DNA from 2 places in the Micromonospora sp. CA-246542 genome. Region 2 is predicted to be linked to the other one. Evidence: predicted binding sites of a transcription regulator. Region 2 holds the regulator's gene; the other holds the start of a gene.
What was found. Region 2 encodes HrcA, which represses chaperone genes, less so after heat shock. Its sites were predicted from a motif close to GGTTNGCACNCTCNNNNNGAGNGTGCNAACC; they were not measured.

Region 1 (8,168 bases), 590 kb from region 2:
AACAATTCAGCAACGCGACTGTTACTCGCCGAACATCCCCCGAAAAGCGCGATGTAACGACAGGTCAGCGGGCCTGCAACGGCGCGCTGCGGGCCCCGGTGAGCGCCACCAGGTCCACCGCCGCCAGTTCGAGTTGCAGCCCGCGCCGACCAGCGGAGACGTAGATCGTCGGCAGGTTCAGCGCGGAGTCGTCGAGCACGGTGGGCAGCCGTCGACGCTGCCCGAGTGGGCTGATCCCGCCTCGCACGTAGCCGGTGGCCCGCTCGGCGACCGTCCGCTCGGCGAGCGCCGCCCGCTTGCCGCCGACCGCCGCGGCGAGCGCCTTGAGGTCCAGCTCACCGGTCACCGGTACGACCGCCACGGTGAGGACGCCGTCCACCTCGGTCACCAGCGACTTGAACACCCGCTCCGGAGCCACGCCGAGGGCCGCCGCCACCAGGGCACCGTAGTTCGGAGCGTCGGGTGCCACCCGGTACGGGTGGGTGCGGTGCGCGATCCCGCGCTTGGCCAGTAATGCCGTTGCCGGAGTGCCCTGTCCCGCCACGCCCCGAACCTAAACCACCGGCCGGCCGATCAGCACGGTCGGCGCTCCGGCGACCCGGGTCAGCACCAGGCTCGCCGCCTGGTCGCCGGCGAGGCGCAGGTCCCGCCGCAACTGCTCGGGCGTCAGCGCCGAACCCCGCTTGAGGATCTCCACCCGGCCCACCCGACGCTCGCGCAGCAACGCCCGTAGGCGCTTGAGCGAGAACGGCAGCACGTCGGTGATCTCCAGGCAGCGCGCGTACGGGGTGCGGGTCGGTCGATCGGCGTAGAGGTACGCGATGCTCGGGTCGGCCAGGGTGGCGTCCAGCTCCGCGGCCAGCTCGGCCACGAGGTGCGCGCGAACCACCGCCGGGTCCGGGTCGTACAGGTAGCGGCGTGCGGGCCCGACCGGCGCCTCCGTGTCGCCCGAGCCGGTGAGCTGGTGGATCTCCCTCCGGTACACGCTGGCACGGCGGGGCACCTCGGCCAGCTCGCCGCACCAGAGCGCGGCCTCGACCAGATCGCCGTCCACGCCGACCCACTCCGCCTCCGCGCCGGCCGGGATGAGCGCGTGGTCCAGGCCCGGCGCCACCTTCACCACCGTGCGCGGCACCCGCTCGGCCAGGCCGGTCACGAAGTCCCAGGGCGGCGAGTAGGCGCGCGGGTCGAAGATCCGTCGTCCGGTGCCGGTGGCCCGTCGGGCCGGGTCGCAGAAGACGCCGTCCACCCGCGACACGTCGAACGCCGTCGCGTCGCCGCACTCGACCGTGAACAGGTCGGCCAGCCCGGCTGCGGTGGCGTTGGCGGCGGCCATCGCCGCGGTCACCGGGTCGGCCTCCACCCCGTACACCCGGATGCCGGCACGGGCGGCGGCCAGCGCGTCCGCGCCGAGGCCGCACCCGAGATCGGCGAGGGTGCGCACGCCGGCCGCGTGCAGCCGGGCGGCCCGCCGGTCGGCAACCACCCGGCGGGTGGCCTGCTCCAGGCCGGGGCGGGTGAGGAACATCCCGGCGGCGGCGGGGCCGAACTTGCCCACCGCCCGGTGGCGCAGCTCGGCCTGGGTGAGGGCCGCCGCCGCCAGCGTGGGGGCACCCCGGCCGCGCGGAGCGCCGACGCCGCGGTCAGTGGATCGCCGCCGGCCAGCTCGGCCGCCGCCGTGAGGGCGGCCGACCCCTCGGGGGTACGCAGTGCCGCCAACTGATCGAGATCCACCTGCCCATTCTCCCGACCGAGGGGAAAATACCGCTGGCGGGGCGCGACGCGCTGGCACTCTCCTTGACGGAGTGCTAGCCACGGAATAACCTGCGATTAGCACTCTCACCCTGAGGGTGCCAGCTTCCGGGTCTCGCGACCCGGATGCGCACGCCAGGCGGACCGGCACCCGCGACGACGGCCCCGCCCGGTGGCATGAGGCAGATTGACGCTGGTCAGCCCCGCTGGCCGGCAACGAAACCAGTACCCCAGGAGGGTATGCCCGTGACTACCGCGACCAAGGTTGCGATCAAGCCGCTCGAGGACCGCATCGTGGTCCAGGCGAACGAGGCTGAGACCACCACGGCGTCGGGCATCGTGATCCCCGACACCGCCAAGGAGAAGCCGCAGGAGGGCACCGTCCTCGCTGTCGGTCCGGGGCGCGTCGACGACAACGGCAACCGGGTCCCGGTTGACGTGCAGGTCGGCGACACCGTCCTCTACTCGAAGTACGGCGGCACCGAGGTCAAGTACGCCGGCGAGGAGTACCTGGTGCTCTCCGCCCGCGACGTCCTCGCGGTCATCGAGAAGTAAGCAACCGATCAGTGTCGCTGCCCCGGTCCGGCTCGCCGGGCCGGGGCAGCGGCGCTTCGAAGGGACATTCATGGCGAAGATCCTCAGCTTCTCGGACGACGCCCGACACCTGCTGGAGCACGGTGTCAACGCCCTCGCTGACGCGGTCAAGGTCACCCTCGGCCCGCGCGGGCGCAACGTCGTCCTGGACAAGAAGTTCGGTGCGCCGACGATCACCAACGATGGCGTGACCATCGCGAAGGAGATCGAGCTCACCAACCCCTACGAGAACCTCGGCGCGCAGCTGGTCAAGGAGGTGGCGACCAAGACCAACGACGTCGCCGGCGACGGGACCACCACCGCGACCGTACTGGCGCAGGCGATGGTCCGTGAGGGCCTGCGCAACGTGACCGCCGGGACCAACCCGGCCGGCCTCAAGCGGGGCATCGACGCGGCGGCCGCCAAGGTCTCCGAGGCGCTGCTCGGCAAGGCCGTCGAGGTCTCCGGCAAGGAGTCGATCGCGAACGTGGCGACGATCTCCGCGCAGGACGCCACCATCGGCGAGCTGATCGCCGAGGCGATGGAGCGGGTCGGCCGCGACGGTGTCATCACCGTCGAGGAGGGCTCGATGCTCACCACCGAGCTGGACGTGACCGAGGGTCTCCAGTTCGACAAGGGCTTCATCTCGCCGAACTTCGTCACCGACCTGGAGGGTCAGGAGTCCGTCCTCGAGGACGCGTACATCCTGGTCACCACCCAGAAGATCTCGGCGATCGAGGAGCTACTCCCGCTGCTGGAGAAGGTCCTGCAGAACAGCAAGCCCCTGCTGATCATCGCCGAGGACGTGGACGGCCAGGCGCTCTCCACCCTGGTGGTCAACTCGCTGCGCAAGACCCTCAAGGTCTGCGCGGTCAAGGCCCCGGGCTTCGGCGACCGGCGCAAGGCCATGCTCCAGGACATCGCGATCTCCACCGGCGCCGAGCTGGTCGCCCCGGAGCTGGGCTACAAGCTCGACCAGGTCGGCCTGGAGGTGCTCGGCACCGCCCGGCGCGTCGTGGTCGACAAGGAGAACACCACGATCGTCGACGGCGGCGGCCAGAAGACCGAGGTCGACGACCGGGTGGCCCAGATCCGCAAGGAGATCGAGGCCTCCGACTCCGACTGGGACCGGGAGAAGCTGGCCGAGCGGCTGGCGAAGCTCTCCGGCGGCATCGCCGTGATCAAGGTGGGCGCGGCGACCGAGGTCGAGATGAAGGAGCGCAAGCACCGCATCGAGGACGCCATCGCGGCGACCAAGGCCGCGGTCGAGGAGGGCACCGTGCCCGGCGGCGGCGCCGCCCTGGTGCAGATCCTCCCCGTGCTCGACGACGACCTGGGCTTCACCGGCGAGGAGAAGGTCGGCGTCTCGATCGTGCGCAAGGCGCTGGTCGAGCCGCTGCGCTGGATCGCGCAGAACGCCGGCCACGACGGCTACGTCGTGACCCAGAAGGTCGCCGGCATGCAGTGGGGCAACGGCCTCGACGCGGCCACCGGCGAGTACGGCGACCTGGTCAAGTCCGGCATCATCGACCCGGTGAAGGTGACCCGCAACGCCGTCACCAACGCCGCGTCGATCGCCGGCCTGCTGCTCACCACGGAGAGCCTCGTGGTGGAGAAGCCGGAGCAGCCCGAGCCGGCCGCCGCCGGTGGCGGGCACGGCCACGGCCACCAGCACGGCCCGGGCTTCTGACCCGGTAGCGACACCCGTTCCGGGGCACACCGCCGTACGGCGGTGTGCCCCGGTTTCGTCCGCGCGAGCATTACCAAGCGATGACGTCGTTGGCGATCGGCCGAGATGATCGCGCACACTGGGCCGATGAGCACGACGTCACGGCGGTACGCCGCGCTGGCCGGAGTCACCGCCGCCGCCGTCGCGATCGGCATCGCGGAGCCGGTGGCGGTGCTGACCGGCCCCCGGTCGGCGCCACTGGTCGCGGTCGGCGGGGTGGTCGTCGACGCCGTTCCCGAGCCGCTCAAGCAGTTCGCCATCGACGTCTTCGGCACCGCCGACAAGATCGCCCTGCTGACCGGAACAGCCCTGCTGCTGGGCGGGTTCGCGGCCCTCTTCGGAATGCTGGCGATCCGCCGGCTGGCCCTGGGCCTGGCCGGTATCGCGGCGTTCGGCGCCGTCGGTGTGGCCGCCGCGCTGACCCGGCCCGGCGCGGACGTCTTCGACGCGCTGCCGTCGCTGGTCGGCGGCGGGCTCGGCGCCCTGGTGCTCTGGCTGTTCATCGCCGGACCGTTCGAGCTGGACCCCTGGCCGTGGGACCCACCCACGCCGGTGACGCCGGCCGCGCCGGTCGAGGGTGTGGACCCGGAGTCGCGCCGACGGTTCCTCACCGGCACCGGAGTGCTGCTCGGTACGGCGGCCGTGGCCGGTCTCGGTGGCCGTTGGCTGGCCGGACGGCGGGGTGTCTCGGCCGCCCGGGACGCGATCCGGCTGCCCGCCCCGGCCGTCCCCGCGCCGGCCGTGCCGGCGGGAGCGGACCTGTCCCTGGCTCAGCTCGCGCCGTACGTCACCCCGAACTCCGGGTTCTACCGGATCGACACCGCCCTGGTGGTGCCGCAGGTGAATCCGGACACCTGGCGGCTGCGCATTCACGGCCGGGTGGGTACCGAGCGCACCTACACCTACGCGGACCTGCTGGCCCGGCCGCTGGTCGAGCGGTACGTCACGCTGGCCTGCGTCTCCAACGAGGTCGGCGGCGACCTGATCGGTAACGCGCGCTGGCTCGGCGTACCGCTGCGGGAACTGCTGGACGAGGCCCAACCGGACGAGGACGCCGATCAGGTCGTCGGCCGGTCGGTCGACGGCTGGACCTGCGGCACCCCCACCGCAGCCCTGCGCGACGGGCGGGACGCGCTGCTGGCGATCGGCATGAACGGAGAACCGCTGCCGGTCCAGCACGGCTTCCCGGTGCGGATGGTGGTGCCCGGTCTCTACGGCTACGTGTCGGCCTGCAAGTGGGTGACCGAGCTGGAGCTGACGCGCTTCGCCGACTTCGACGCGTACTGGGTGCCGCGCGGTTGGTCCGCCCAGGGGCCGATCAAGACCCAGTCGCGGATCGACGCGCCACGGCGGCGCAACCGGCTGACCGCGGGCCCGGTGACGGTGGCCGGGGTGGCCTGGGCGCAGCACCGGGGCATCAGCCGGGTCGAGGTACGCGTCGACGACGGCCCCTGGCAGGAGGCGGCGCTGGCCCCCACGGTATCGGTGGACACCTGGGTCCAGTGGTCCTGGCGCTGGGACGCCACGCCGGGTGAGCACCGTCTTCAGGTCCGGGCAACGGACGCGACCGGCGAGACCCAGACCGAGCGCACCCAGAGCGTCGCCCCCGACGGCGCCACCGGCTGGCACACCGTCCCCGTCAACGTCCGCTGATCTGCCCCACGGCCGTGCGCTGAGGCCGTTGGGAGCGTTGCGCCGAGCCCATCGGCGGCCGACGGAGGACCTACCCTTCGTGCGTCCTTTGCTCTGCTTCAACCCAGGAAACACGCCGTGTCCGCTATTCGGACAGGGCGTGTTTCCTCCGCTGAAGCAGAGCAAAGGACGGCGGGCGCATCGGTGGGCAGCGCAAGGGACGGCGGGGGCATCGGTGGGCAGCGCAAGGGACGGCGGGCGTACCGGTGGGCAGAGCGAAGAAAGGCCGTCTACACACCTGGAGCGTCGCAGTAGGCCTGGCATGGCGGCGAAGCGGGCGGCGGCGCCGGTCCGCCGCCCGTCAGCAGTTGCCTCGCGGTCTTGGTGACGCGAAACCGCGCTCCCCATCGGGAGTGCGGTTTCGGGGAAGTGCTGTGTTCTCGGGTCAGGCTACGTTGCGCTGAGCCGGGACCGTGGACTTGTGCGGGCGGCCCAGGCGGGCCTCCAGGCGGGCCACGTCGACCCGGATCTGCCGGCGGTCTGCCAGGTCCTCCCAGCCGACGGCGAGCAGGCGCAGCCGCTCGGACTCGCTGAAGCCGCCCCACACGCCGTACGGCTCGCGGACCGACAGCGCGTGTGCGGCGCACTCGGCGCGGACCGGGCAGGCGCGGCAGACCGACTTGGCCTGGGACTCCCGCCGCAGCCGCGAGGACCCACGCTCCCCATCCGGGTGAAAGAACTGAGCGCTGTCCCGGCCTCGGCAGGCACCGAGCCGCTGCCAGTCCCAGAGGTCGACGATGGGTCCGGGCAGTCTACGTACGTTCGACATCAGCACCCCTCCTCCCGCGCGGCACCGCGAGAATGCTTGTGGCCGGCTTCCGGGCGGCGGGCCGCGCAGGCGCACCGTTCCCGGCCTGGACCCCCCGGTACCCGGGTCGTTGCCAGCTCACACGTCTGTGATCGAAAACCCCTGGCAACTTGCGGCTTTTGCCCCATCTGTCGGAAAAGTTCAGATGATTGCCGGGAACCTCCTCCCCAGCCGACCCCGTCATGGTCTGCTCGTGTGCGGAGAGGAGACCATCACAGTGCGTACCGTTCTTGTGTGCGTTCGGACACCGCTCGCGGCTCAGCACCTCACTTCTGCTGCCGCGCGGCTGGGCTTGTCCGCGATCGTTCGTACCGCCGTCTCCGATCCCGAGGTGATGCTGCGCCTGGCCGAACGACCGGCCGACGTGGTTCTGGCCGACACGGCCCTCACCCGGCCGGACAGCGCGGGCTTCGTCCGCCGGGTGCTGGCCCGCGCGCCGCAGGCCGCGGTCGTGCTGCTCGGCACCGAGGAATCCGAGGCGGCGGCCGCCACCATCAGCGCCGGCGCCCGTGGGTTGATCCAGAACGCCGACCACGACCTCACCAGCGCGGTGGCGAAGGCCTTGCTCCTGCTGACCGCGCCCGGCCGGGCCTCCCGGCAGCGGGTCACCGACCCGGCGCGGGATGCGGCGGCGGTCGGTGGCTCGGCCCGCTCCACTCCGTCGGTACGCGGCGCCGCGGAGCCCGGCTGGACCGCCGCGACCGGCGACGGGCCGGCGGGCGTCGCCTCGGTACCCGTGCAGCGGGGCGACGACGAGGTCGAGTCGGCGACCGACGGGACCGCCACCGGGCAGTCCGACGGCACCCGGCCCGGCGCGGGCGTTCGTGGCGGCCGGTCGTCGATCGGGCTCACCGAACGGGAACTCCAGGTGCTGCTGGGCATGGCCGAGGGCAAGAGCAACGCGGAGATCGGCCGGGAACTGTTCGTCTCGGAGGACACCGTCAAGACACACGCGCGCCGGCTGTTCCGCAAGCTCGGCGCCCGGGACCGCGCCCACGCGGTCGCCGCCGGCTTCCGGGCCGGCCTGGTCTCCTGACGCCGCACCCCGCCCCGTGATCGTGCTCGAACCTGGAAGTAGTGGCCTCCCGGCGCGGCGGGGCCACTACTTCCTTGTGCCAGCACGATCTTGAGCGGTCTCCGGGAGCGACCCGGGGCCGGCGGGACCTCAGTCGGCGGTGGTGGCGGCGCCCGGGTCCGGATCGTCCTCGGTGCCCTCGGTCAGGGTGTCGTGCACCCCGTCGGCGTATCCACGCGCGTAGTCCCAGGTCACGTAGTGGTCAGGATCCGGGTCGTACGCCGGCTCGTGCACCCGGGGCCGCCCCGAGTTGAGCAGGTGCCGCAGGTTGCCCCGGAGCAGGTCCCAGTCGAAGTAGTGGGGTTCCCGGCAGTCCTCGCATTCGATGACCAGCCCGCGCACCCCGATGGGCGCCAGCAGGGCCTGGTAGATCTCCAGGTCGGCGAGGTCCTCCAGCACATCCTGCCGCTCGACGTCGGTCAGCGGATCCGGCGTCGTGTCGTCGCCCGGATCGTCCAGCCCGGCGGTCGGGTCGGCCGGGTCGCCGTTGAACGGGTCGATGGGCTCGTCGTGCACCCCCTCACCGTAGACCCAACGCG
Region 2 (8,168 bases):
AAGCACAGCGCCGGCCGGGCCACCGCCGCCGCCCGCGAGGCGCGCGAGGCCGGGTTCGACCACGTCAACCTGGACCTGATCTACGGCACGCCGGGGGAACGGGCCGAGGACTTCGCCGCCACCTTGGCGCAGGTCGTGGCCGCCGGGGTCGACCACGTCAGCGCGTACGCCCTCATCGTGGAGGACGGCACCCGGCTCGCCGCGCGGATGAAGCGCGGCGAGTTGCCGTACCCCAGTGACGACGTGGCGGCGGACCGCTACCTGGCGGCGGAGGCCGCCCTCGATGCGGCGGGCCTCTCCTGGTACGAGGTGTCCAACTGGGCGCGCACCGACGAGGCCCGGTGCCGGCACAACCTGCTCTACTGGACCGGCGCCGACTGGTGGGGCCTCGGCCCGGGCGCGCACAGCCACGTCGGCGGGGTGCGCTGGTGGAACGTGAAGCACCCCACCACGTACGCCCAGCGGCTGGCGGCCGGCGCGTCACCCGGCCTGGCCCGCGAGGTGCTGACCACGGACGAGGCGCACATGGAGGACGTGATGCTCCGGCTGCGGCTCGCCAGCGGACTGCCGCTGCGGGTGCTCGACGGCGCCGGTCGGGCCGGTGCCGCGCGGGCCCTCGCCGACGGTCTGCTGGACGCCGAGGGGTACGCGGCCGGACGGGCGGTCCTCACCCTGCGCGGCCGGCTGCTCGCCGACGCGGTCGTGCGGGACCTGCTGCCCTGAGCCGGACGCCCGCCCGGCCGGCGGCGGTGTGCCGGACCGGCCGGGGGAGCGGCCGGCCCGGATCACTTGATGAAGTTGGCGGAGAGCGGGTAGCGGTAGAGCTGCCCCTCGTTGGCCTTGATGCCGGCGAGGATGCCGCACACGGCCCCGAGCACGACGGCCGCCACGACGCCGATGAAGCCGATGACGATGCAGGACAGCACCCAGCCGACCAGGCCGACGATCGACCAGATGAGCTGGAAGTTGAGCGCCGACACGGCGTGCGCCCGGACGGTCGGGGACTGGCTGCCCCGGGCCAGCAACGCCACCAGCGGGGCGATCCAGCCGAGCACGCCAGCGCTGATGATCATCCCGGCCGCGCCGCCGAAGTGGGCGACGAGCGCCCAGGTCTTGTCCTCGTTGTTGGCGTAACCGCCGCCGGGGCCGCCGTACGCTCCGCCGGTCGGATACCCGCCAGTCGGGCCGCCCGGCGGGGGGTAACCACCGGGCGGGGGGTAACCGCCAGGTGGGGGGTAGTCGCCCTGCGGAGGGTAGCCGCCCGACGGCGGTTGGTCACCGGTGGGCGGCGGATAGTCACCGGCTGGGGGATAGCCGCCCGGGCCGGGCGCCCCGGACAGTGGTGCGGTGGGCGGCTCGGCCGACGAGGACGAGCCGGGGAGATTCGGCTCCGGCGGGTAGTTGCCGGGGTCTCCCGCGCCGGGAGGGCGAGGTGGTTCAGTCATGGTTGTCACGGTAGGTGCCGTTGGCAACGTCGCACCAGAGCGACATCGCCCTGCCGTCCGGGCCGATCGGCCCGCGCGGGATGTCACGGGCGTTCGTTGATCATCGCGTCGGCGGGCACGCCGACGTAGACTGGCACTCGTTACAGTCGAGTGCCAGGACGGTCCGTCGGCCCGGGTGGGCCGGCGGCCGACGTGCGACAGGAGGTGCGGAGGATGGGTCTGGACGACCGGAAACTCGCCGTGCTCCGCGCCATCGTCGAGGACTACGTCTCGACCCAGGAGCCGGTCGGCAGCAAGGCGCTGGTCGAGCGGCACCAGCTCGGGGTCTCCCCGGCGACGGTCCGCAACGACATGGCCGTGCTGGAGGAGGAGGGCTACATCCGGCAGCCGCACACCAGCGCCGGCCGAGTGCCCACCGACCGTGGCTACCGGCTCTTCGTCGACCGGCTGTCCCGGGTCAAGCCGCTCAGCCCGGCCGAACGCCGGGCCATCGAGCGCTTCCTCGTCGGGGCCGTCGACCTCGACGACGTGGTCCACCGCACCGTACGGCTGCTCGCCCAGTTGACCCGCCAGGTGGCCGTGGTGCAGTACCCGAGCCTCGCCCGCTCCTCGGTGCGACACCTGGAGCTGGTGCCGATCTCCACCACCCGGCTGATGCTCGTCATGATCGCCGACACCGGCCGGGTGGAGCAGCGGCTGGTGGAGCTGCCGGGGCCGGTGCCCGCCGACGACGTCACCGACCTGCGTCGCCTGGTCAACGAGAAGCTCGCCGGCGAGCGCATGTCGGACACCCCGCCGCTGGTGCAGGCGCTGGTGGAAGAGGCGCCGGTGCAGTTACGCCCGGCCATGACCACGCTCTCCACCGTCCTGCTGGAGACGCTCGTCGAGCGGCACGAGGAACGCATCGCCCTGGCCGGCACCGCCAACCTGACCCGGGGCGGTCTGCTCGACTTCCAGGGTTCGCTGCGGCCCATCCTGGAGGCGTTGGAGGAGGAGGTCGTGCTCCTCAAGCTCATCGGCGAGACCGAGCCCAGCACGACCCGGGTGCTGATCGGCGACGAGAACGAGTTCGACAACCTGCGTGCCGCCTCGGTGGTCAGCACCGGGTACGGCCCGGGGGCCACCATCGTGGGCGGCCTGGGAGTGCTGGGGCCGACCCGGATGGACTACCCCGGCAATATCGCCATGGTGCGCGCCGTGGCACGCTACGTGGGCGAGCTGCTGGCCCAGAACTGACCAGTCAGGGCCGACGGCCGGCTGCGGCCGCCGGTCGGCGCAACGCGAGACGAACATGAGGACACGGAACGCAGTGGCCAGGGACTACTACGGCATCCTCGGTGTCAGCCGGGAAGCCTCCGATGACGAGATCAAGCGTGCCTACCGCAAGCTGGCGCGCCAGTTCCACCCGGACGTCAATCCGGACCCGGAGGCCCAGGAGAAGTTCAAGGACATCAACGCCGCGTACGAGGTCCTCTCGGACGACCGGAAGCGGCAGATCGTCGACCTGGGTGGCGACCCGCTCGCCCCCGGCGGCGGGGGCGCGGGCGGCCCGGGTGGTCCGGGGGGAGCCGGCCCGTTCGTCGGTTTCCAGGACATCATGGACGCGTTCTTCGGTGGCGCCGCGGGCGGCGCCGGCCGTGGGCCGCGTCCACGGACCCGACCGGGCGCGTACGCGATCCTGCGCCTCGAACTGGACCTGCACGAGACGGCGTTCGGCGTCGAGGCCCCGATCACCGTCGACACCGCCGTGCTCTGCACCACCTGCTCGGGCGCCGGCACCGCGGCCGGTACCCACCTGGCCACCTGTGAGGCGTGCGCCGGCCGGGGCGAGGTGCAGTCGGTGCAGCGCACCTTCCTCGGCCAGGTGGTCTCGGCCCGGCCGTGCACCGTCTGCCAGGGCTACGGCACCACCATCCCGCACCCCTGCCCGACCTGCGCCGGCGACGGCCGGGTACGCACCCGCCGGTCGCTCACCGTCAAGATCCCGGCCGGGGTCGAGGACGGCATGCGGATCCGGCTGGCCCAGCAGGGTGAGGTGGGCCCGGGCGGTGGCACCGCCGGCGACCTCTACGTCGAGATCCACGAGCGTCCGCACGACGTCTACTCCCGCAAGGGTGACGACCTGCACTGCCGCGTCACCGTGCCGATGACCGCCGCCGCGCTGGGCACCCGGCTCACCATCAAGACGCTGGACAGCGAGGAGACCGTCGACGTCAAGGCCGGCACCCAGCCGGCCAGCACGTTGCGACTGCGCGCCCGGGGCGTACCGCACCTGCGCGGCACCGGCCGGGGTGACCTCTACGTGCACCTGGACGTCCGGACGCCCACCAAGCTCGACCCCGACCAGGAGAAGATGCTGCGCGACTTCGCCAAGACCCGGGGCGAGGAGGTCGCCGAGCTGACCAAGCAGGGCGGCTTCTTCTCCCGGATGCGCGACGCGTTCAACGGGCACGCCTGAGGTGTCGGCGCCGCTGTTCCTGGTGGACGCGCTGCCCATCGGTGACGCGCTGACCCTGGACGGCCCGGAGGGGCACCACGCCGCCACCGTGCAGCGGCTGCGCGTCGGCGAGGAGTTGCTGCTCGCCGACGGTCGGGGCGGCACGGCCGCCGCCGTGGTCACCGCCGTCGGCCGGGGCAGCTTGGAGGTCGCCGTCACCTCCCGGGGGTACGCGGACGCGCCCGTACCCCGGATCGTCACCGTGCAGGGCATCGCCAAGGGCGACCGGGGCGAGCTGGCCGTGCAGGCGATGACCGAGGTCGGGGTGGACGAGATCGTGCCCTGGGCGGCGTCGCGCTCGGTGGCCCAGTGGCGCGGCGACCGGGGCGTACGCGCACGCGAGAAGTGGGTCGCCACCGCCCGCGAGGCGGCGAAACAGGCCCGTCGGCCCTGGCTGCCCGTCGTGGCCGGAGCGCCGGACGAATCCACCGCCACGGTCGCCCGCCGGATCGCCGGGGCCGCCGCCGGGTTCATCCTGCACGAGGAGGCCGAGGAGCCGTTGACCGGCGTCGACCTGCCGTCGGGCGGGGAGATCGTCCTCGTGGTCGGCCCGGAGGGCGGCATCGACCGGGCCGAGCTGACGGCCTTCCGTGAGGCCGGTGGCCGGCCGGTACGCCTCGGGCCGGAGGTGCTGCGTACCTCCACGGCCGGCGTGGCCGCGCTCAGCGTGCTCGCCACCCGCCTCGGCCGCTGGTAGTTCCACCTTCCGCCGCGGCGGGCCGCCGTGCGTGCCCGCTCGCCGTGTTCGGCCGTCGCGTTCGGTTCCCGGCAACCTCGTCGGCGTCCTTTGCTCTGCTTCAGCGGAGGCAACAGTTTCGACCCTCGAGTGTTGCCGTGATGGAAGCAGAGCAAAGGAGGCGATGAGTGGCCCGGAGGCCAGGGGCCCGAAGGCCGTGCTCGGCCGCGAGCTGCGCCGGGAGCGGGCGGTCAGCTGCGCAGGTAGGACGCGCCGTTGAGGTCGACGATCGTGCCGGAGGCCCACTCGGCCTCGGGCGAGGCCAGCCAGTGCACCGCGGCCGCGATCTCCTCCGGGCGGGCCACCCGGTCGAACGGGCTCTGCGCCCGGATCGCCGCGCCCCGCTCGCCGCGCAGGTGCTCGGTCGTCATGTCGGTCGCCACGAAACCCGGCGCCACCGTGGCGACCGTGATGCCGTACGGCGCGAGCGCCACGGCGAGGGACTGACCGAGCGCGTTCAGCCCCGCCTTGCTGGCGCCGTACGCCGGCTGCTCCGGCTCGCCCCGGAACGCGCCGCGGGAGGACACGTTGACGATCCGGCCACCCCGCTCGCGCAGGTGCTGGGCGGCGCACCAGATCACGTTCCCCGCACCGGTCAGGTTGGTCTCCAGCACCTGCCGCCAGCGAGCCTGCCACTCCTCGTACGAGGTGCCGAAGATCGGGTGCGGGACGTCCCGGTCGCCGTACGTGCCGGCGTTGTTGACCAGCACGTCCAGGCCACCGAGCTGCTCGGCGGCCCGGTCGACCATGCTGCGGACCGCGTCCGGGTCGGTGAGGTCGGCGCGGACCACCACGTGCCCCGACCCGGGCAGCCCGGCGCGTAGTGCCTCGGCCGCCTCGGCGGAGTCGCGGTGGTGGATCGCCACCCGGTCCCCACTGGCGGCGAACGCCTCCACCACCGCCCGGCCGATGCCGCGCGAGGATCCCGTCACCAGAACCGCCCGATCCGTCATGCCGGCCATCCTGCCCCAGAACCCCCAGATGAAAGGAAGGGCCCCTTCCTATACCTCAGGCGTTAGCAAGGTGCCCTTCCTTACACTGCCCCGATGGGATCCGACTGCCTGTTCTGCCGCATCGTCGCCGGGGAGATCCCGGCCACCGTGGTCCGCGAGACCGACACCACGCTCGCCTTCCGCGACATCGACCCGAAGGCGCCGGTGCACGTCCTGGTCATTCCGAAGGAGCACTACGCCGACGTGGCCACCCTCGCCGAGGGTGACCCAGCGCTGGCCGGGGCGGTGCTGGCCACGGCCGCCGAGGTGGCCGAGGACGAGGGGCTGCTCGGCGACGGGTTCCGGCTGATGTTCAACACCGGGGCGTACGGCGGGCAGGAGGTGTTCCACGCGCACGCCCACCTGCTCGGCGGCGCGCCACTCGGCCCGATGCTCGCCCGAGATCTGACCTGACGGCCGGCCCGACGCTCTGCCAGGATCGGCGGATGGCCAACGTCTGGTCCGGTGTGACGATCGATTGCCTCGACCCCGAGCGGGTAGCCCGATTCTGGAGTGGCCTGCTCGGTCGCGAGCCCGGTCCGTCCCAGGACGGTTGGGTCTACCTCGGTGAACGTGGTGAGCCTCAGCCACGGTTGGTGTTCCAGCCGGTCTCGGAGGCCAGGACCGGCAAGGTACGGATCCACCTCGACATCTCCGTCGACCGGATCGACGAGGCCATGGCCCTGGTCGTCGATCTCGGTGGTCGGTACACCGGCGAGCGGCACGACTACGACGAGGGCGTGGTTGTCGTCATGGCTGACCCGGAGGACCACGAGTTCTGCCTGGTCCAGTACTACCGCTGACGGCCCGTCACGCCCTGTTGACGCTTCGATGTCCGACGCAGTAACGTCCGAGCCGATCGATTCGATTTCCGAAGCAGTCGGGGGAGTCGTGAGGGGATTGCGCACCACCCTGTGCGAACGGCTGGGCATCGGGCTGCCGATCATCCAGGCACCGGTGGGTTCGGCTGCGGGACCGGACCTGGCCGCAGCCGTATCCGAGGCCGGCGGCCTCGGCATGTTGGCGTTGACCTGGCAGAGCCCCGAGCAGGCGCGCCGCACCATCCGGCGAACTCGGGAGCTCACCACGAGACCGTTCGGCGCGAACCTGGTTCTCGATTTTCCGGTGGACGACCAGCTGGCGGTCTGCCTGGAAGAGGGAGTGCCGATCATCTCCACCTTCTGGGGAGACCCGTCGCCGGTGAATGGCCGCATCCGCGAGGCGGCCGCGCTGCATCTGCACACGGTCGGCGAGGTCGCCGAAGCGGTCCACGCGGTCGCCGGCGGCGTGCACGTCGTCGTGGCGCAGGGCTGGGAGGCCGGCGGTCATGTCTGCGGCAGCACGTCCACGATGGCCCTGGTGCCCGCCGTCGTCGACGCGGTCGGCCCCGTACCCGTGGTTGCCGCCGGTGGGATCGCGGACGGCCGGGGGGTCGCGGCGGCGCTGGCGCTCGGCGCCCAGGGCGTCATGCTGGGCACCCGTTTCCTGGCTGCCGCTGAGGCTGCCACGCATGAGGTGTATCGGCGGCAGCTGATCACCGCCGCCGGCGTGGACGCCGTGTACACCCGGTGCTTCGACGGCGGCTGGCCGCACGCGCCGCACCGCGCGTTGCGCAACGCGACCCTCCGCCGATGGGAGGCCGCCGGCTCGCCGCAGGCACCGCATCGGCCCGGCGAGGGCGATGTCGTGGCGGTGGACGCGGCCGAGAGGAGCCACTATCGGTACGGGGATCTGATGCCACTGCCCGACATGACGGGCGACCTGGACGACATGGCGCTGTACGCGGGTCAGTCGGTTCACCTCGTCCACGAGGTCCTCCCCGCCGCCCGGCTGGTCCACGACATGGCCGTACAGGCGGCCACCACGGTCGGCGTTCTGCACGACCTGGTGGTGTGATGGCTCAAGGGCCACACCAGCTGCACGACATCGGCACGGGCGTTGCCGACAAGGCGGTGTTGTTCGACGTCGACGGTGTGCTCGTCGATTCGTACCCTGCCTACCGCCGGATCTGGAGCCGATGGGCGACGCAACGCAACCTCGACCCTGACCTGGTCTGGTCACACACCCATGGCCGCCGGCCCGTCGACACCATCGCGGTCGTTGCACCGCAGCTCGATGCCGAAGCGGAATACCGGCTGGTCCGCGACATCATGGCCGACGAGGGCGACGCTTTTCCCGTGTATCCCGATGCCGCCGCGGTATTGCGTCTGCTGACGGGCCGGCGGTGGGGCGTCGTCACCTCCGGCCGAGCTCCGACGGTGCTGCACCGCCTGCTCGTAGGCGGTTTACCCAATCCTCCCGTGCTGGTCGACAGCGGCCACGTCCGGCTCGGCAAACCCGATCCAGAGGGCTACCTGCAAGCGGCGCGGTTACTCCACCTCCCGACGTCCGACTGCTTGGTGATCGAGGACGCCCCCGCAGGCATCGAAGCAGCCCGAGCCGCAGGCATGACAGTGATCGCCGTACGCACCACCCATCCCGACGACGAACTCGCCGGC

Region 1: a site for HrcA is predicted at 1,829-1,859, ahead of groES (co-chaperone GroES). Genes of this name have one in related genera too.

Annotation. Positions count from the first base shown of each region.
Region 1 covers NZ_CP192040.1:6,204,241-6,212,408, reverse strand. The annotation lists gene ybaK (Cys-tRNA(Pro) deacylase) at 65-544, opposite strand; partial or broken gene ACQP0N_RS28765 (THUMP-like domain-containing protein) at 554-1,734, opposite strand; gene groES (co-chaperone GroES) at 1,993-2,307, shown strand; gene groL (chaperonin GroEL) at 2,378-4,015, shown strand; gene ACQP0N_RS28750 (molybdopterin-dependent oxidoreductase) at 4,142-5,707, shown strand; gene ACQP0N_RS28745 (WhiB family transcriptional regulator) at 6,132-6,515, opposite strand; gene ACQP0N_RS28740 (response regulator transcription factor) at 6,772-7,590, shown strand; gene ACQP0N_RS28735 (DUF5319 domain-containing protein) at 7,720-8,145, opposite strand.
Region 2 covers NZ_CP192040.1:5,616,136-5,624,303, reverse strand. The annotation lists gene hemW (radical SAM family heme chaperone HemW) at 1-723, shown strand, start outside; gene ACQP0N_RS26010 (DUF4870 domain-containing protein) at 786-1,445, opposite strand; gene hrcA (heat-inducible transcriptional repressor HrcA) at 1,659-2,681, shown strand; gene dnaJ (molecular chaperone DnaJ) at 2,755-3,903, shown strand; gene ACQP0N_RS25995 (16S rRNA (uracil(1498)-N(3))-methyltransferase) at 3,905-4,639, shown strand; gene ACQP0N_RS25990 (SDR family NAD(P)-dependent oxidoreductase) at 4,870-5,631, opposite strand; gene ACQP0N_RS25985 (histidine triad nucleotide-binding protein) at 5,725-6,084, shown strand; gene ACQP0N_RS25980 (VOC family protein) at 6,117-6,473, shown strand; gene ACQP0N_RS25975 (NAD(P)H-dependent flavin oxidoreductase) at 6,562-7,566, shown strand; gene ACQP0N_RS25970 (HAD-IA family hydrolase) at 7,566-8,168, shown strand, end outside.